DNA from 4 places in the Bradyrhizobium genosp. P genome. Region 2 is predicted to be linked to each of the others. Evidence: predicted binding sites of a transcription regulator. Region 2 holds the regulator's gene; each other region holds the start of a gene.

Region 1 (4,210 bases), 110 kb from region 2:
AGATCGCCAATGCCCTCGATCTTCTTCTCTTTGACCAGGTCGGCGATGCGCTCGACCATCGTTGCCTTGTTCACCTGATAGGGAATTTCGGTGATGATGATCGCTTCGCGGTCCTTGCGGATGGTGTCGATCGAGACCTTGCCGCGCATCACGATCGAGCCGCGGCCGAGGTGATAGGCGGAGCGGATGCCCTGGCGTCCCAGAATGATGCCGCCGGTCGGGAAATCCGGACCCGGAATGATGTTGATGAGATCGTCGATCGAAAGCGCCGGGTTGTCGATCAGCGCCACGCAGGCGTCGACGACCTCGCCGAGATTGTGCGGCGGGATGTTGGTCGCCATGCCCACGGCAATGCCGCCGGCGCCATTGACCAGGAGGTTCGGGAACCTGGCCGGCAGAACCGTCGGTTCTGTCTCGGAGTTGTCGTAGTTGGCCTGGAAATCGACGGTCTCCATGTCGATGTCGGCGAGCACGGCAAGTGCCGCCTTCGTCAGCCGCGCTTCGGTATATCGGTAGGCCGCCGGCGGATCGCCGTCGACCGAGCCGAAATTGCCCTGGCCGTCGATCAGCGGCACACGCAGGGAGAAGTCCTGCGCCATTCGGACCATCGCGTCGTAGATCGACTGGTCGCCGTGCGGATGATACTTGCCGATCACGTCGCCGACCACGCGGGCGGATTTGACGTATTTCTTGTCCGGCGTGTGTCCCTGCTCGTGCATGGAGTAGAGAATGCGCCGGTGCACCGGCTTCAGGCCGTCGCGCGCATCCGGCAGCGCACGCGCCACGATCACGCTCATGGCGTAATCGAGGTAGGACTTCTTCATCTCGTCGAGAATGGAAACGGGACGAATATCTGAAGGCACCGGCGGCTCGCCGGGCTTGTCATCTTCGGGTTCGGACAAAGGGGAAATCCGGTCAGTTCTGCTGGGGAATCATATAGCCCATCGAAGGCCTGATAACCACCCTTCGGCGGCCTCGGCAAGCCGTTTTTCCCTTCGTTTTTTCATGCACTTACCGGCTGGTTACAGCATTCGCCGGCGGCTTGACTTGAGAGCCGGAATGGCCGGTGGAGAATGGCGAACGGAACCCCTCTCCGCTCACTGTCCAAACACCACCGTGTGCATGATCCGCCCGGGCACGAAGGTGAACAGCCCGGCAATGACCAGCGCACCGAAGAATATGCCAATCATCGTGAACTTGTGGGTGCGGACATCGTGTCGCCGCGCAGCCGTTATGCCCAGCACCAGCATCACCAGCGTGAAGATCGATAGCAGGTGGATCGGGCTCCACGGGCCCAACAAGCGGATCTGGTGGATCCAGAACGAGCTCAGCGCCACGAACAGCATGAGGATCACCCAGATCCAGCCCAGCGTCCGGTGCGGCAGCGTGCCCTTGGGGGCGGCGAGCTGAACGGTGCCGAGCACGAAGGCGGCCATCGCCGCAAACGCATGGAGCGGGATCGCAGGAGCGGCGTCGAGCAATGGCGCGAGGCTCATGATGGCAACCCTGAGTTTCGATCGCGGCAAGGCAATTCAACGCCGCAATGAGGATGTAAATACCATTAACATTACCCCTTGTCAAAGGTAGGGGAAACTCCCTGGAGGTAGAGCCATATAGGCGCACTATTTCAGTTCATTAGGAGACAATATTACTCATTTACATTAAGCTGGATCGATGACACAGCAAGGCGTGGTTCCGGAAAGCAACCTTCACGGAACGACGCCTGCTGATGTTGTCGGGAAACGCGATCCCGTCAGAACGGGATGTCGTCGTCCATGTCGCTGTTGCGGGCGCCTGCCCCGCCCGCCGCCACAGGGCGCCGCGGCGCCGAGCTCACTGGACCGGCCGATCCGAAATCGCTGCCGCCATCATCGGAGAAGCTGCCGCCACCACCGCTGCGCCCGTCGAGCATGGTGAGGTTGGAATTGAAGCCCTGCAGCACGACCTCGGTCGAGTATTTCTCGACGCCGCTCTGGTCGGTCCATTTGCGGGTCTGCAACTGGCCCTCGATGTACACCTTGGCGCCCTTCTTCAGGTACTGCTCGGCGACCTTGCAGAGACCCTCATTGAAGATCACCACGCGGTGCCACTCGGTCTTTTCCTTGCGCTCGCCGGTGCCCTTGTCGCGCCAGGTCTCCGAGGTCGCGATGGAAAGGTTCGCGATCGGACGACCGTCCTGCGTCCGCCGGATTTCCGGATCCTTGCCGAGGTTTCCGACCAGGATCACCTTGTTCACACTTCCCGCCATCGCTTCATTCTCCACCAAAACCGGGCCAGCCGGACATCGGCCGCCACGTTCAACCTTCGCCACTTACTGCAGGCGTCGCGAACCTATACGCCGACGCCATCCCGCCGCCTCCGCGATCGCGCGGGCATACAGCGGTTATCCACATATAGCATCGCGGGCGCCAATGTTCCAGATTTGTTCTCCATAACCGGCCGTCCCGGAGGAGCGGCGATGGTGAGAGGGTGTAGCATTTGGGAGACGGTCTTTGCGGTTGAATCGGAGTAAAGTCCAAAGTTACGGACGCGGCGCTCGCGTCGATCTTCTAGATTTCAGCGCTTCGGGACCAACGAGAAGCGGACAAGTACTGACCACCCGAACGAAAGGCCGGCCTCGTGCCGGCCTTTTCCTTTGTGGCCGGCTGTTCTGCCCCGCCGGCCCACGGCACCATCGATCGTCGGCGAATCGGACATGGTTAAATCCTAATAAATCGTAAAATATTCAATGGAATCAAATTGATATCATATGTGTCGCGGGAGCCACGGTGATCTTCAACCCCTGATGGTAGGCTGCATTGCAGATTCGAAGCGGGATGGATCCCATGAAAAAGCTTCTTGTTGCAGCAGCAGCCCTCGCCGTTCTCAGTGTCCCTTCAGCATCCGCGGCTGACCTTGCCCCAGCACCGGTGGCCAAGGCTCCGACGCCGGCAGTTGTCGCTCCCGCGACAGACTGGAACGGATTCTACGTCGGTGTTCAGGGCGGCGGCGGATGGGGCACCAACAAGGAAAGGTTCCTTGGCGCGCCGAACGATCCGACCTTTGTCGGTACTCAGAATTACGACACCAGCGGCGGCTTCGTCGGCGGTGTGATCGGCTACAACTGGCAGGCTGGCCCCGCCCTGTTCGGCCTCGAGGGCGACTATCACTGGTCCGGAATCAATGGCCGCTCTGCTGTCATCAATATCGGACCACCCGATCTGCTCGACACCTACTACACCGCCTTGCGCAGCTTCGGCGATATCAAGGGCCGTCTCGGCTACGCCGACGGTCTCGCGCTGTGGTTCGTGAGCGGCGGTGCCGCGGTCGGCGACATCCAGCACCGTTACAGTGCCGGCCTCGCGCCTCCCTCGATCGCCGCGAGCGACACGCGCTGGGGTTGGACTGCCGGCGCGGGCGTCGAATACATGTTCGCGCCGAACTGGTCGGCCAAGCTCGAATACAGCTACCTCGATCTCGGTAAGGGCTCGATCCAGTACACGCCGGCGCCCGCCGACCGCTCGGACTGGAGCGACACCTTCCACACCGTGAAGGCGGGCCTCAACCACCACTTCAACTGGGGCGGCCCGGTGGTCGCGAAATACTGATACGCGCGACCCGATCGCGACGAAAAGGCCGGCCTTGCGCCGGCCTTTTTGCGTTGCTGGAACCCGTGCTGCTGACGGCTGCTGCCATCCGGCAAACTATCCGTTGATGGAATCAACACGGCACTGGAAATCCTTGGCCGTTCTTCCTACGTTCCAGTCTTCACCACCCATCGGCGCAAGGTCCCGGCATCACCGGCGATGCGCGCCCAAAAGGCGCACGCGTCACGCGCCCGGAAATTGCCGCTATGGACGAAGTGCTCAAGTCGAAGCGCCAACAGAACGGCTCCTCATCGCGCGCCATCACGATTCGCGGCGCGCGCGAGCACAATCTGAAGAACATCGACGTCGAGATTCCGCGCGACAAGCTCGTGGTGTTCACCGGCCTGTCCGGCTCGGGCAAATCCTCGCTCGCCTTCGACACCATCTATGCCGAGGGCCAGCGCCGCTACGTCGAGTCGCTGTCGGCCTATGCGCGCCAATTCCTGGAGATGATGCAGAAGCCCGACGTCGACCAAATCGACGGCCTGTCGCCGGCGATCTCGATCGAGCAGAAGACGACGTCGAAGAACCCGCGCTCCACGGTCGGCACCGTCACCGAGATCTACGACTACATGCGCCTGTTG
Region 2 (4,210 bases):
GCGAGCGTGGGGCTCGTCCTGCTCGGGCTGCTGCGTACCCCGCTGCGCTGGTCGGGCGCGGCCCTGCTTCTGGTCGCGACAATCTGGGCGGTAAGGGTGCCGCAGCCAGATGTCCTCATCTCCGCTGACGGCCGCAACGTCGCGGTGCGAGGCGGCGACGGGCGGCTGCATCTGATGCGGAGCGCCAAGGACGCCTTCCTCGTCAAGGAATGGCTCGCTGCGGATGCCGATGCGCGCACCGCCGCCGATCTCTCGCTGGCAGACGGCGTCTCCTGCGACGACAGCGGCTGTGTGACCGCGACGGGCGCCGGTGGCGGCTTCGTCGCGCTGGCGACGCGGCCCGAGGCGCTGGTGGATGATTGCGAGCGCGCCATGCTGATCGTGACCGCTCGGTCGACGCCACAGGACTGCGCGGCGTCCGTGATCGATTCCGAGCGGCTGCGGCGCCACGGTGCGCTGATGCTGCGCCGTGTCAGTGACGGCTTTGCCATCGACGCGGTCAAGCCTGGTGGCATCGACCGGCCGTGGTCGCCGGCGGTTTCCGGCGATACCGAGAGCGAAACGATGTTGCGGCTGCCCGGCGCGACGCGGCCTGCGGTCGATGCGACCCCGGCGGAGGCGGATGTTCAGGGCGACGATTAGGGGTGGTCGGGCGAGGGCGTCGCCGGAATTTCGAAGGCGCCGAGATGGTACTCGTCGGAGTCGGGGCCGGCGTCGGGCAACTTGACCAGGGTGAAGGCGGCTTCGGGAAATTGCTGCCAGACCTTGAGGTCGTCGGCGGTGACCGTGAGCCAGCCGAACCGGAACATGTACCGGCCCGGCTCCGTGACGCGTCCAGCCTTTTGCCAAGTGACCTTGTCGACCACCGCGCGTGTCCTTCTCAGCGCGAGATGATGCGCCAAGGCGCTGTTGGACGCAAATCCCCAATTGCGCCCCGGAACCCTAAGTCCGGGGTCGCTCGAAATTGCTTTGGTCACCCGCCGCGAGGCGGTTCATCCTGCGGCGCTGATGGTCTCAACCCAAAAATAGCGACGCAAATGCAGAGGGCCGCCGCTCCAAGACCTTGGGCTTCTGTTCGACGGTCGGCTGAACCGCCGGCAGCTGCAGCACGGTCACGCGCTGCCCTTCGCAGAGCTGCGTCACCAATATGCGATTGCCGTCGGGGAATTCGACCGCGTCATGATGGCGATCGGGAACGTCGGGCTCGACCTCGTTGAACACGCCGACGCGGTAGCCGATCGTCTTGGTCCAGATCCAGCGGCTATCGTAGCGGACGTTTTCAGCGAAGGCGAGCTCGGTGCCCGGACGCATGCAGACCGCGACGGCCGGATCATGCTCCGAGGCAAAGCCGCGGGTCGACGTGCCGCGGAAGGTCGTGGTGATCAGCGTCTCTCCGACAACGGCGGGACGCGATGCCACAGCGTGCAGACTATAGTCACACATCGGATGGCTCCTCATTTCGAGATAGCGACCCGTGCCTCCCCTTGAGGCGCAGGCCTCTACCAGAGTGGACGATAGCGAAACAGTCTTTTCCCGTTTCTGGGCGATTGTACGACTGGCCGCCCAGGAGCTCCGATCACAAACGCGCTACAGCGCGCGGGAGGTATCGGAGCGCGTCCAGAGAAGCAACGCGCTGCGCTATCCGCCAAGCAACTTGCCGATGTGTCGCTCGTTCCTCGACGCCGTCAGTATTTGCGATAGAGCCCGATCAGCTTGCCCTGGATCCGCACCCGGTTCGGCGGCAGGATGCGCACTTCATAGGCAGTGTTGGCCGGCTCGAGCGCGATCGAGGCGCCACGCCGGCGGAAGCGCTTGAGGGTGGCTTCCTCTTCGTCGATCAGCGCCACCACGATGTCGCCGGTGTCGGCGGTGTCGTTGCGCTGGATCAGCGCCATGTCGCCGTCGAGGATGCCGGCATCGACCATGGAGTCGCCGCGCACTTCCAGCGCGTAGTGTTCCCCGGAGCCGAGCATGTCGGGCGGCACACTGATGGTGTGGCTGCGGGTTTGCAGCGCCTCGATCGGCGTACCGGCCGCAATCCGGCCCATCACGGGGACGGCGACCGGGCGGTTGCCGTCATCCTCGGCGCCAATCGGTGCGCTCGAGCGCTTGCCGAGCGTGCCTTCGATGACGCTGGGCGTGAAGCCGCGCCGGCCATTGCCGCCGCCGGAGAGCTCGGGAAGCTTGATCACCTCGATGGCGCGGGCGCGGTTGGGCAGGCGGCGGATGAAGCCGCGCTCCTCGAGGGCGGTGATGAGGCGATGGATACCGGATTTCGAGCGCAGATCGAGCGCGTCCTTCATCTCGTCAAACGAGGGCGGCACGCCGGCCTCTTTCAGACGTTCGTTGATGAAACGCAGAAGTTCGTACTGTTTGCGCGTGAGCATCTCGAGCATTCCCCCGGTTGATAGCGTCGTTCGATTCCGAGACATCAGAAGAAAGCCAGGTCTCGGAAGCGCTAAACTCCGAGATGGACTCCCATTCATAGACACCAGTACTCGAAACAAATCATGAACGGACACTATATGTTCGATATGTGTTCCGCAACCACTTAATTTCAGGTGAACGTAGAGCTGAGCGTGGAGCTGAACGTAACAGCCGTTCCCGATGCGCGGTTCGCGCGCAGCGTCACTCCGGCATCGTCAGGATCTCGCACGGCGCGCCTGTAACGGCGGCCGGCGCGAACGGCGGACGGATCAGAAGTGCCCGTGCCGCAGCGAGATTTCCCAACAGCGAACTGTCCTGCTGCAGGACCGGCGTCGCGATCAGCGTGCCGTCGTCGCGCTCCTCGAGCCGCGCGCGCAGATAGTCCTCGCGCTGGTCGTTGGCGGCAAGATCGCGGCCGAGCACGGCGCTCTCGCGGACATGATGAATCACCTTGCGTCCGTTCAAAGCCCGAATCAGCGGCACCAGAAACAGGAAGGCGCAGACATAAGACGACACCGGATTGCCGGGCAGGCCCATCACCCGCATCGAACCCAACCGCCCGTGCATCATCGGCTTGCCGGGCCGCATCGCGATCCGCCAGAACGCCATGTCGACGCCCTCGGCCTCCAGCGACTGCTTGACGAGATCGTGGTCGCCGACCGAGGCGCCGCCGGTGGTGATGAGTATGTCGGCGTCCGCCTCGCGCGCCCGGCGGATTCCTGAGGTGGTCGACGCCACGGTGTCGGCGGCGATGCCGAGATCGACGGTCTCGGCGCCTTCGGCGCGCGCCAGCGCCCGCAGCGCATAACCGTTGGAATAGACGATCTGACCCGGGCCGGGGCGGGAACCCGGCATGACAAGCTCATCGCCGGTCGCCAGCACCGCGACCTTCGGACGGCGGCGGACGGCCAGTTCCGGATAGTTCATCGCGGCGGCGAGCGACAGCGCGCGGTCGGACAGAACGCTGCCGCCTGCCAGCATTACGTCGCCTTCGTGGAAATCCACCCCGGCGACGCGGATATGCCGACCTTTGGCGGCGGCCTCCGTCAGGGTGATGTGGTCGCCGTCAGCCTTGGTATCCTCCTGGATGATGATCGCGTCAGCGCCATCGGGGATCACGCCGCCGGTAAAAATCCGCACCGCTTCGCCGGCGCCGACTGTTCGCTCGAACGGCCGGCCGGCCGCGACCTCGCCGATCACCTTCAGCCGGGCCGAGAGATCAGCTGCGTCGGCTGCGCGCACCGCGTAACCGTCCATCGCCGACATCGGCTGCGGCGGCTGGGTGCGCCGCGCCGCGACGTCGCGTGCCAGCGTGCGGTGATAGGCGGTATCGAGCGCCACCATCTCCTCGGGCAGCGGCTCTGCGCTGGCGAGAATGGCGGAGAGGGCATCGGCAACCGGCATCAGTGCCACGGGCAGGACCTCCTAAATCCAAAGTGCCTAAATCCCAAATGCCTAAATCCCAAGTGCGGCGAGCGCCCTTGCCACGTCATCCGTCGATGTCACGTGGACGGCGTGAAGGCCGCGCGCCCGCGCACCTTCGATATTGGCGGCGGAGTCGTCGAAGAAAAGGATCCGCGACGCCGGCACGCCGATCGCTTTTACCACATGATCATAGGCTTCCGCGTCGGGTTTTCTGAAGCCGATGGTCGAGGACAGGAACACGGCGCGGAAATGGCCGAGCAGGTCGGCGTAAGCGACCGAGAAATGCGCGACATGGGCCGGGTTGGTATTAGAGAAAGCATAAAGCGGCATCCGCAGCGCCGCGCGCGCCAGCAGCGGC
Region 3 (4,210 bases), 4.1 Mb from region 2:
TCGACCTTGGAAAAGCCGATGTCGATCACGAACGGCGCGGTCATGGTGCCGGAAAATGCGTCGGTGAACTTGAACAGCACCACGAAGGCCAGCGCTGCGATTGCGTTCTTGCGGCTCAGGAATTCCGAGAAGGCGCCGGCCGCCGCCAGCAGCACGCGCTCGGCCGCGGTCTGCGCATGGGTAGCGACCTCGGCGTCCCTCGATTGCGCGGGCTCGGTGGCGGCCAGCGCGGTGATCGTGCCGATCAGGATCAGTGCAGCCATCACCACATAGCCCCACATCCAAGCTGACGGACGCGCGAGGCCTGTCTGCTCGAAGCCGCTGACGATGAACAGCGTGCCTGCGGTCGAGACCAGCATCCCGACGCGGTAGGCCGCGACGTAGGACGCCATGCCTGCGGCCTGCTCGCTTTCAGGCAGGCTCTCGACGCGGAAGGCGTCGACCACGATGTCCTGCGTCGACGAGGCGGTCGCAACCAGCAGCGCGGCGAAGGCGGCGTACCATGGTGATCGCGCGGGGTCGGATATCGCAAGCACGAGGATCGCTGCAATCAGCAGCAGTTGCGAGAAAACCAGCCAGCCGCGGCGGCGTCCGAACCGCTGCGTAAACAGCGGCACATGCATGGCATCGACCAGCGGCGCCCACAGGAATTTCAGCGTGTAGGGCGTACCGATCAGCGCGAGCAGTCCGATGGTGCCGAGATCGACACCCGCCTCCTTCATCCACACCTGCAGCGTCGAACCCGACAGCGCCAGCGGCAGGCCCGACGAGAAGCCAAGCAGCAGGACGATCAAAACGCGCGGCTGCAGATATACAGCGAAGCTGTCGCGCCAGGAGGCGGGGGGCGGTGCCGATACTGGCTCGGCGGACGCCTCTGAGGTCGCTTCAGGTGCGGTCATGGGGCTGTTGGTAGCAGATTCGGGTCAAAAAGACGGTGTCATCGCCCGGCCTTGTGCGCAATCGCGCACTGGGACCGGGCGACCCAGTATTCCAGAGACCTATCCGCCACCACCGGCGATCTCCGGATAAAGATCGACCCAATCCGGATTGTCCTTCTCAATCAGGGAAATCTTCCATGCCCGCGGCCATTTCTTCAGCCGCTTTTCGCGCTGAATCGCCTGCTCGATGTCTTCAAAGACCTCGAAATAGACCAGTCGATCGACGTCGTATTGCTTGGTGAAGCCTTCGACCAGCTTCAGCTTATGCTCTCCGACGCGGCGGATGAGATCATTTGTCACGCCGATGTAGAGTGTGCCGCCGATGCGGCTGGCGAGGATGTAGACGTAGTAGCTGCGTGCTCCCAACTGTGGCCTCTGGGATACTGGGTCGCCCGGTCAAGCCGGGCGATGACAGCAATTATGTGGTGAGGTCAGCGTCCACTACTCCCCTGCCTGCAGCTTGCGCGGGGCGGGAAACAGTTCGGGCGTCGCGCTCTTGACGAAGCGGGGGACTTCGACCGGAACCTCGGACTTGCTAAAGTCCAGCTCCTCGATGCGGCCGGCGCGCTTTTCGATCTTGTCGGCGGAGATCAGGATCTGCCTGACATCCTCGTTCACCTGGCCGAAGTGATTCTGCAGCTTCAGCACGCGGTCGCGCAGGCGGCTGAGATCGTCGCCGAGATGCATCACCTCGTTGCGGATCTGGTCGGCGGCGTCGCGGATGCGGGCGTCCTTCAGTATCTGCTGCATCACCTGGATCGCGAGCATCAACAGCGACGGCGACACCAGTACGACGCGAGCGCGATAGGCCTTCTGGACCACATCGTCAAAGCCGTCATGGATTTCGGCATAGACCGATTCCGACGGCACGAACATCAGCGCGGTATCCTGGGTCTCGCCGGGGATCAGATACTTCTCCGCGATGTCGCTGACATGTTTCAGCACGTCGCTGCGCAACCGCTGGCAGGCCGATTTGCGCTCCTCGTCGCTGCGTGCGTCATGCAGCGCGGTCATCGCCTCCAGCGGGAATTTGGCGTCGATGCAGAGCGGGCGTTGGTCGGGCAGGAACACTACGCAGTCCGGCCGCTTGCCGGTGGTGAGCGTGTGCTGGAACTCGTAGGAGCCCTTCGGCATGCCGTCCTGGACGATCGCCTCCATCCGCGCCTGGCCGAACGCGCCGCGCGACTGCTTGTTGGCGAGCACGTCGCGCAGCGTCGTCACCTGGGTGGTGAGCTCGTTGAGGTTCTTGTGCGCATGATCGATGATGCCGAGCCGCTCGTGCAGCACGCGCAGGCTGTCCATCGTGTTCCGCGTCGACGTTTCCATCGACTGGCCGACCCGGTGGGTCACCGAATCCAGCCGCTCGTTGACGGCCCGGGCCATCTCAGCCTGGCGGCCGGCCAGTGCCTGAGCCTGGGCGTCGGCGCGGCCGGAGGCCTCGCTCTGGGCGCGCAGCACGTCGGCAAGCCGCTCCTCCAGTTCGTCGGCGCGGATCGTCTGGGCCATCGCCAGTTCCGCACCGCGGCGGCTCGATCGCGCGATCACGATGGCGATCACAAGCAGCAGGACCAGAGCGAGGGCGCCAAAGGCGATCAGCGCGTCAGAGGTGCGAACCGGCAGCTCGCCGATCATGAAAAGGATTTCGTTCATGCCGCCGTTGTAGCCGATTCGCAGACTGGCTCGAACGAAAAGGGAACATTTATGGTTAATGCAGGCCTAATTTTCGTAGTTAGCGATCTCTGAAGAAACGTGGTTAAGGCGGCCTTAACAGGCCTTGCTTCGGATTGACCCCCGCATATCAGCGGCTTAAATCGCCCGCATGGCCATCAGAGAAATCATCATCCTGCCGGACAAGCAGTTGCGGCTGGTGTCGAAGCCTGTCGGGCAGGTGACGCCGGAGGTCCGCAAGCTTGCCGACGACATGTTCGAGACCATGTACGACGCGCCCGGCATTGGGCTCGCGGCGATCCAGGTCGCGCAGCCGCTGCGGCTGATCACCATGGACCTCGCCAAGCGCGACGAGAACGGCGAAACGACGCCGCAGCCGCGGGTGTTCATCAATCCCGAGATCATCTCGCATTCGGAAGAGCTCGCGGTCTACGAAGAGGGCTGCCTTTCGATCCCCGAATATTACGAGGAGGTCGAGCGCCCGGCCCGGGTGCGCGTGCGCTACCTCGATTTCGACGGCAAGCTGCACGAGGAAGACGCGGAAGGTCTTTACGCCACCTGCATCCAGCACGAGATCGACCACCTCAACGGCGTGCTGTTCGTGGACTATCTGTCGAAGCTGAAGCGCGACCGCGTGCTGAAGAAATTTTCCAAAGCCGCCAAGCGCGCGGCGGAGTGAAGTCGTTCGTCAGTGCTGCCTCATACTCGATCGGCCCTCTCCCCCCTTGCGGGGGAGAGCTGGAGAGAGGGGTAGCCACGAGCACCGATCGTGGGGCTTACCCCTCTCCCTAACCCTCCCCCGCAAGGGGGGAGGGAACACACCGAGTTCGCATCATGCCTCTCCGCCTGATCTTCATGGGCACGCCCGATTTCGCGGTGCCGACGCTGCTGGAGCTCGTGGCGCACGGCCATGAGGTCGTCGCCGTCTACACCCGCGCGCCGAAGCCGGGCGGCCGCCGCGGCCTGCAGCTGCAGCCAACGCCGGTTGAGCAGGAGGCGCGGCGGCTCGGCATTCCCGTGTTGACACCAAAGACGCTGCGGACGCCGGAAGCGCTCGAGCAGTTCCGCGCCCACGATGCGGATGCCGCCGTCGTGGTCGCCTATGGCATGATCCTGCCGCAGGCCATCCTCGATGCGCCGAAGCTCGGATGCTTCAACCTGCACGCCTCACTGTTGCCGCGCTGGCGCGGCGCCGCGCCGATCAACCGCGCCATCATGGCCGGTGACGCCGAAAGCGGCGTGATGGTGATGAAGATGGACGTCGGCCTCGACACCGGCGATGTCGCGATGGCCGAGCGGCTGGCGATATCGGACACCATGACGGCATCCGACCTGCACGATGCGCTGGCGCCGCTCGGCGCCGATCTGATGGTCCGCGCCATGGGCGCGTTGCAGCGTGGCGGGTTGCAATTGCAGAAGCAAAGCGAGGACGGCGTCACCTACGCCGCCAAGATCGAGAAGACCGAGGCGCGGATCGACTGGGGCAAGCCGGCACACGCAGTGCTGCGGCATATTCATGGCCTTTCGCCATTCCCCGGTGCCTGGTGCGAGCTGGCTGATGACGGCGGGCCGGTGCGCCTGAAAATCCTGCGCTGCGGATTGAC
Region 4 (4,210 bases), 4.0 Mb from region 2:
GGCGGCATTGCCGGCGCCGCGGCTGGCATTGGTGATGGTCGTCACCGCGCTGAACGGGACGATATGCACCGAGCCGTCGCCGGCGCGCAGCCGCATGGTGCGGATCGAGACGTTCTCGACCGTTCCCGAGAGGCCGGACACCGTGACGAAGTCGCCGACCTGCACGGTGTTTTCAAGCAGCAGGAACAGTCCGGTGATGAGGTCCTGCACCAGCTTCTGCGAGCCGAAGCCGATCGCGATGCCGACGATGCCGGCACCGGCGAGCAGTGGCGCGACATTGACGCCGATCTCGCTCAGCGCGGTGAGGCCGACCACCGCGACGATCAGGCACAGCAGCGCGGTCCGCAGCATCGGCTGGAAGGTGCGCAACCGCGCGGCGCGGGCGAAGTGCCCGTCGTGCGACAGCGCGTTGATCTGGCGGTCCATCAGCGCGTTGGCGATCTCCCAGATGGCAGCGGCGGCGAGCGCGGCGATGCCGATCGTCACCACCGCCGAGATCAGCCGGCTGCCGATCTGACCGCCATAGAACCAGACGATGGCGTCGACGCCCCAGACCTCCAGCAGCGCAACGAAGCCGATCACGGCGATCACGCCTGCGACGATCTTGCGCAACAGCGGCAGGTAGCGGTTGGCGCGGGCCTCCAGCCCGGGGAAGCGTTGCAGAATGTCAGGGCTGATGCGGAAGCCGCGATCGATCAGGCTCAGCACCACCATGGTGACGAGGCGCGTGACCAGCAGCACCGCGATGGTGCCGACGAAATATTGCAGCAGCAGCGAATAGCCGTTGCGGATGTTGAGCGCCCACACCGCCCATAGCGCAAGGTCGAGCGCGATCGCCAGCACGTGCCAGAGCGCGGCGACGCGGCTGCGGATCCGTGCCGCGAGGCCGACCCGATCGGCCGGCGCGCGGATCACGGCGGCCACCTGCCGCCGGCATTGCAGGATGATGACGACGATGAAGAGATGCACGACCAGCATCACCAGCCGCAGCACCGCGGCATAGCCGGCGCGATGCAGCCCGAGCAGCAGCGCGACATTGGCAAAGCAGACACCGGACACGCCGACCGCGACGATGCGCCGCGCCCAGATCTCGATATAGGCGGCGGTCTCGGCGCGGACCCGGATCAGGCCGAATGGTCCTGCGAGCCCCCGCACCACGCAGATCAGCGCGCGCGAGAACGCATAGGCGTTGACGACTGCGAGGATCACGAGCCGCGTGGTCGACTGGTCGCCGATCTGGGTGCCAAGCAGCGCCGTCGCGACGCCGACAAAGACCACCACCGGCAGCAGTTCGAGCACGAGGCGGCCAAGCACGAAAGGCAGCCGGATCAGCGACTGCCAGACCCGCGCCAGGCTAAGCCGGCGGCGATGCAGCTCGGGCTCCGGCGTGACGTCGGCGACCGACGACGGCGGATCGGCGACCGCGAGCGCCTGCACCGGCATGCGCGCGGTCTGCGGCAGCCGCGTTTCCAGGAACGCCACCGGCCGCTTGATCAGGCGGAACACCACCCATTCGGTGGCCAGCGCGCAGCCGAATACCAGCGCGAGCTTCCAGGCGATGTCGATCAACAGGCCAGTGGCGTCGGGATCGTTGGCGGTGCGCACGATCCAGTAATAGAACGCCGGGAAATGCGTCAACGTGCGCGCCATGTCGGTGATGTCGCGCGACGTCTCGCCGACCTGTTCCGATACCATCAGCAGGAGCTGCGCGCCGAGGCTGTCGGCGGTGAGCGGAATCGGAGAGTGCTCCGGCGCGGGCTGCGCGGCCTGCGGCGAGGCCGTGGCGATCGCGCGCAGCGTGTTGATCATCTCGTTGCGCTTGTTGTCGTCCTGCAGCGTCTCGAGCGCGCGCTTGGCCTGGTCCGGCGTCAGCACATCGGCGGTCTTGGCTGGCGCCGCCGCCGGGGCAACGACCTGGGCCGTGGCGGGAGAGACGAGCAGCGCGAGAGCGAAAAGAATCGCGAGACGAAGTTTGTGCGACACGAGGGCCTCTTCTTAAAACAATTGCGCGACGGCAAATCCTTCAACCGGAATCTACCATCGCGCACGCGTCATGTCGGATCACCCCTTTTCGCCTTCACGATGTGTCGGAAGTTTGCTGGTGCGGCGGCGATCTTTTGGCATTTGCCGCGGCACAAAATCGTCACAGGTGTTGCGCGGCGTTTACGGATGCAGAGACGGAGGAACGTACCGATCGGTCGGCTCTCACCGACAGCGCCACACGTGCAGGATGCGGCCGAAAAGCTTTCGCTTGACGGCCCTCGATCCATGTGACGCTCTCTTTTTGTTCTTTTTGTTTCCAGATGCGTATCGAGGTTTTCATGCACGACGCGTTCGCCGAGAACGGCCCGCTCAAGCTCTTGATCCATGATGACGGCGATACGCCATTGGACTTCGTGCGGCACCTGCTGCGCGTGGTGTTCGGCAAGTCCGAGCGGGAAGCGGTCACGATCGCTGCGCAAATCGAGGACAAGTACGGAATCGTTTGCGGCCCATTTCCCGTTCAAGTGGCCAAGGCGCTGCTGGAGGCCGCGGAGCAATTGATCCGCGACGACGAGCAGCCGCTGCGGATAACGACTGAGGCCGCCGATGCCGTGCGCCTATGCGATCTCTGTGAAACGCAACGATCGGTAATCAATATCTTTCTCAACGACGGGCGGGTGCCTGTGCACAGACTGCTTGCTTGCCGTCAGGAGGAGTTCGGAAGAGCTGCCGGGCGACGAATTAAAATTTGCCGTCACCGCGCTCGATTGGCATTTTGCCGGACTGCCACGCAACCAGATCGTGACGCGGTCGCGGCAGTTTCCCGGCCACATGCGCGCCGACGTCCAGATCGCGATCGACAAGCTGCTCGCCGACCCGATCCATTTCTTCGGCATCCATGAAGAACATCGCTACGAGACGCTCGATATCGCGGCGCTGATGAAATTCGGCCGCAGCGCGCCGGCGATCGCGCCGCCGCAGTACCAGGATGTCGATATCGGCGAGGCCGAGCCGGTGAAATGCCTCGTCAACGGACTATGGCTGTGCCGCAGCGGCGAACTGCGCTACGCCGTGCTGCTCGCCTTCCATCGCGACTATGGCCGCGAGCCGTCGTTGCGGATCGAGCTCGCGGTGCCTGCCGGCGCTGCCGGCAACGCCTTCGTGCAGCGTATCTTTGCCGAATTGGAATCCACCGTGGACACGGCACGGTCCTATCGCGGCAAGATCCTCTCGCTCGATGGTGGCGCCGACTATCGCGGCCGCACGCGCGGCGGCAACAGCAGATCCCGCTCGCCGGCCGCGACGCGCACGAGATCGGCGGAGGCTCGCGCCAGCACACGTTCCCAGGCCTGTGGTTTATCCTGGCGGAACAGCCGCATGGTCGGATACCAGGGCGTGTCCTCGCGGTCGCGCAGCCAGCGCCAGTCGAGCGCGTAGGGGCACAATAGCCAGACCGGACGGCCGAGCGCCCCGGCCAGATGCGCCACCGACGTATCGACGGCGATGACGAGATCGAGCGCGCAGACGGCGGCGGCCGTATCGGCGAAATCGCCGAGCGTCGGCGCCAGATCGACGACGTCGCTGCCGAGGCCCGTCAGCACCGGACCATCCTCCGGCCGAGGCTCTTTCTGCAGGCTGAAAAGTTGCGCGCCCGGCACGATCAGCCGCGGCAGTATCGCCTCCGCCGCCAGCGAGCGCTGACGGTCGCCCTTGTGCCTGATATTGCCGGCCCAAACCACGCCGACCTTCAACGCCGCCGTCTCGCGGGCCAGCGCCTCGCGCCAGCTCGCAAGCTTGACCGGATCGGCATGCAGGTAAGAAATCGCGGCAGGGATGGTGTCGACGGTGGTGCGGAAAATCCGCGGCAGGCTCATCAGCGGCAGTTGCAGCTCGAACCGCGGCAGCGGCTCGCCGCGGGCGACCACCGCGACCCCAGGCATCATGGTCCGCAACAGCGACGCGATCGCCGGCTGCACCTGGACGATGATACGACCACCGCCCCTTGCCGCGACCAACGGCACATAGCGGACGAAATTCAGGGCATCACCGAGTCCGTATTCGGCAAACAGCAGCAGCGTGCGGCCTGCGAGCGGCTCGCCCTGCCATTCCGGCTCGCTGAAGACGGGATCGCCATCACTCAGCGTCTTGCACTTGCGGCGCCATTGATATTCCTCAAACCCCTTCTCGAACTCGCCGTTCATCAGCAGGAAGTGCGCGTGATTGTAAT

The links. The regulator LexA, encoded in region 2, represses DNA repair genes until DNA is damaged. The targets are predictions, from matches to a motif close to TGTTCNNNNTGTGTTCNG.
Region 1: a site for LexA is predicted at 2,413-2,430, ahead of ACP2YO_RS23865 (single-stranded DNA-binding protein). Genes of this name have one in related genera too.
Region 3: a site for LexA is predicted at 2,619-2,636, ahead of ACP2YO_RS03545 (DNA recombination protein RmuC). Genes of this name have one in related genera too.
Region 4: a site for LexA is predicted at 2,275-2,292, ahead of ACP2YO_RS04210 (ATP-dependent Clp protease adaptor ClpS). Genes of this name have one in related genera too.

What each region holds. Positions count from the first base shown of each region.
Region 1 covers NZ_CP188195.1:4,926,976-4,931,185, reverse strand. Annotated here, with positions in the region: gene gyrA (DNA gyrase subunit A) at 1-902, opposite strand, end outside; gene ACP2YO_RS23870 (DUF2306 domain-containing protein) at 1,098-1,496, opposite strand; gene ACP2YO_RS23865 (single-stranded DNA-binding protein) at 1,754-2,248, opposite strand; gene ACP2YO_RS23860 (outer membrane protein) at 2,826-3,587, shown strand; gene uvrA (excinuclease ABC subunit UvrA) at 3,833-4,210, shown strand, end outside.
Region 2 covers NZ_CP188195.1:4,812,902-4,817,111, forward strand. Annotated here, with positions in the region: partial or broken gene ACP2YO_RS23285 (ComEC/Rec2 family competence protein) at 1-642, shown strand, start outside; gene ACP2YO_RS23290 (hypothetical protein) at 639-866, opposite strand; gene ACP2YO_RS23295 (hypothetical protein) at 1,015-1,443, opposite strand; gene lexA (transcriptional repressor LexA) at 1,686-2,387, opposite strand; gene glp (gephyrin-like molybdotransferase Glp) at 2,629-3,840, opposite strand; gene ACP2YO_RS23310 (HAD family hydrolase) at 3,883-4,210, opposite strand, start outside.
Region 3 covers NZ_CP188195.1:727,932-732,141, forward strand. Annotated here, with positions in the region: gene ACP2YO_RS03535 (AmpG family muropeptide MFS transporter) at 1-899, opposite strand, end outside; gene ACP2YO_RS03540 (GIY-YIG nuclease family protein) at 999-1,304, opposite strand; gene ACP2YO_RS03545 (DNA recombination protein RmuC) at 1,380-2,588, opposite strand; gene def (peptide deformylase) at 2,758-3,285, shown strand; gene fmt (methionyl-tRNA formyltransferase) at 3,441-4,210, shown strand, end outside.
Region 4 covers NZ_CP188195.1:848,220-852,429, reverse strand. Annotated here, with positions in the region: gene ACP2YO_RS04215 (mechanosensitive ion channel family protein) at 1-1,983, opposite strand, end outside; gene ACP2YO_RS04210 (ATP-dependent Clp protease adaptor ClpS) at 2,304-2,885, shown strand; gene ACP2YO_RS04205 (tetratricopeptide repeat protein) at 3,234-4,210, opposite strand, start outside.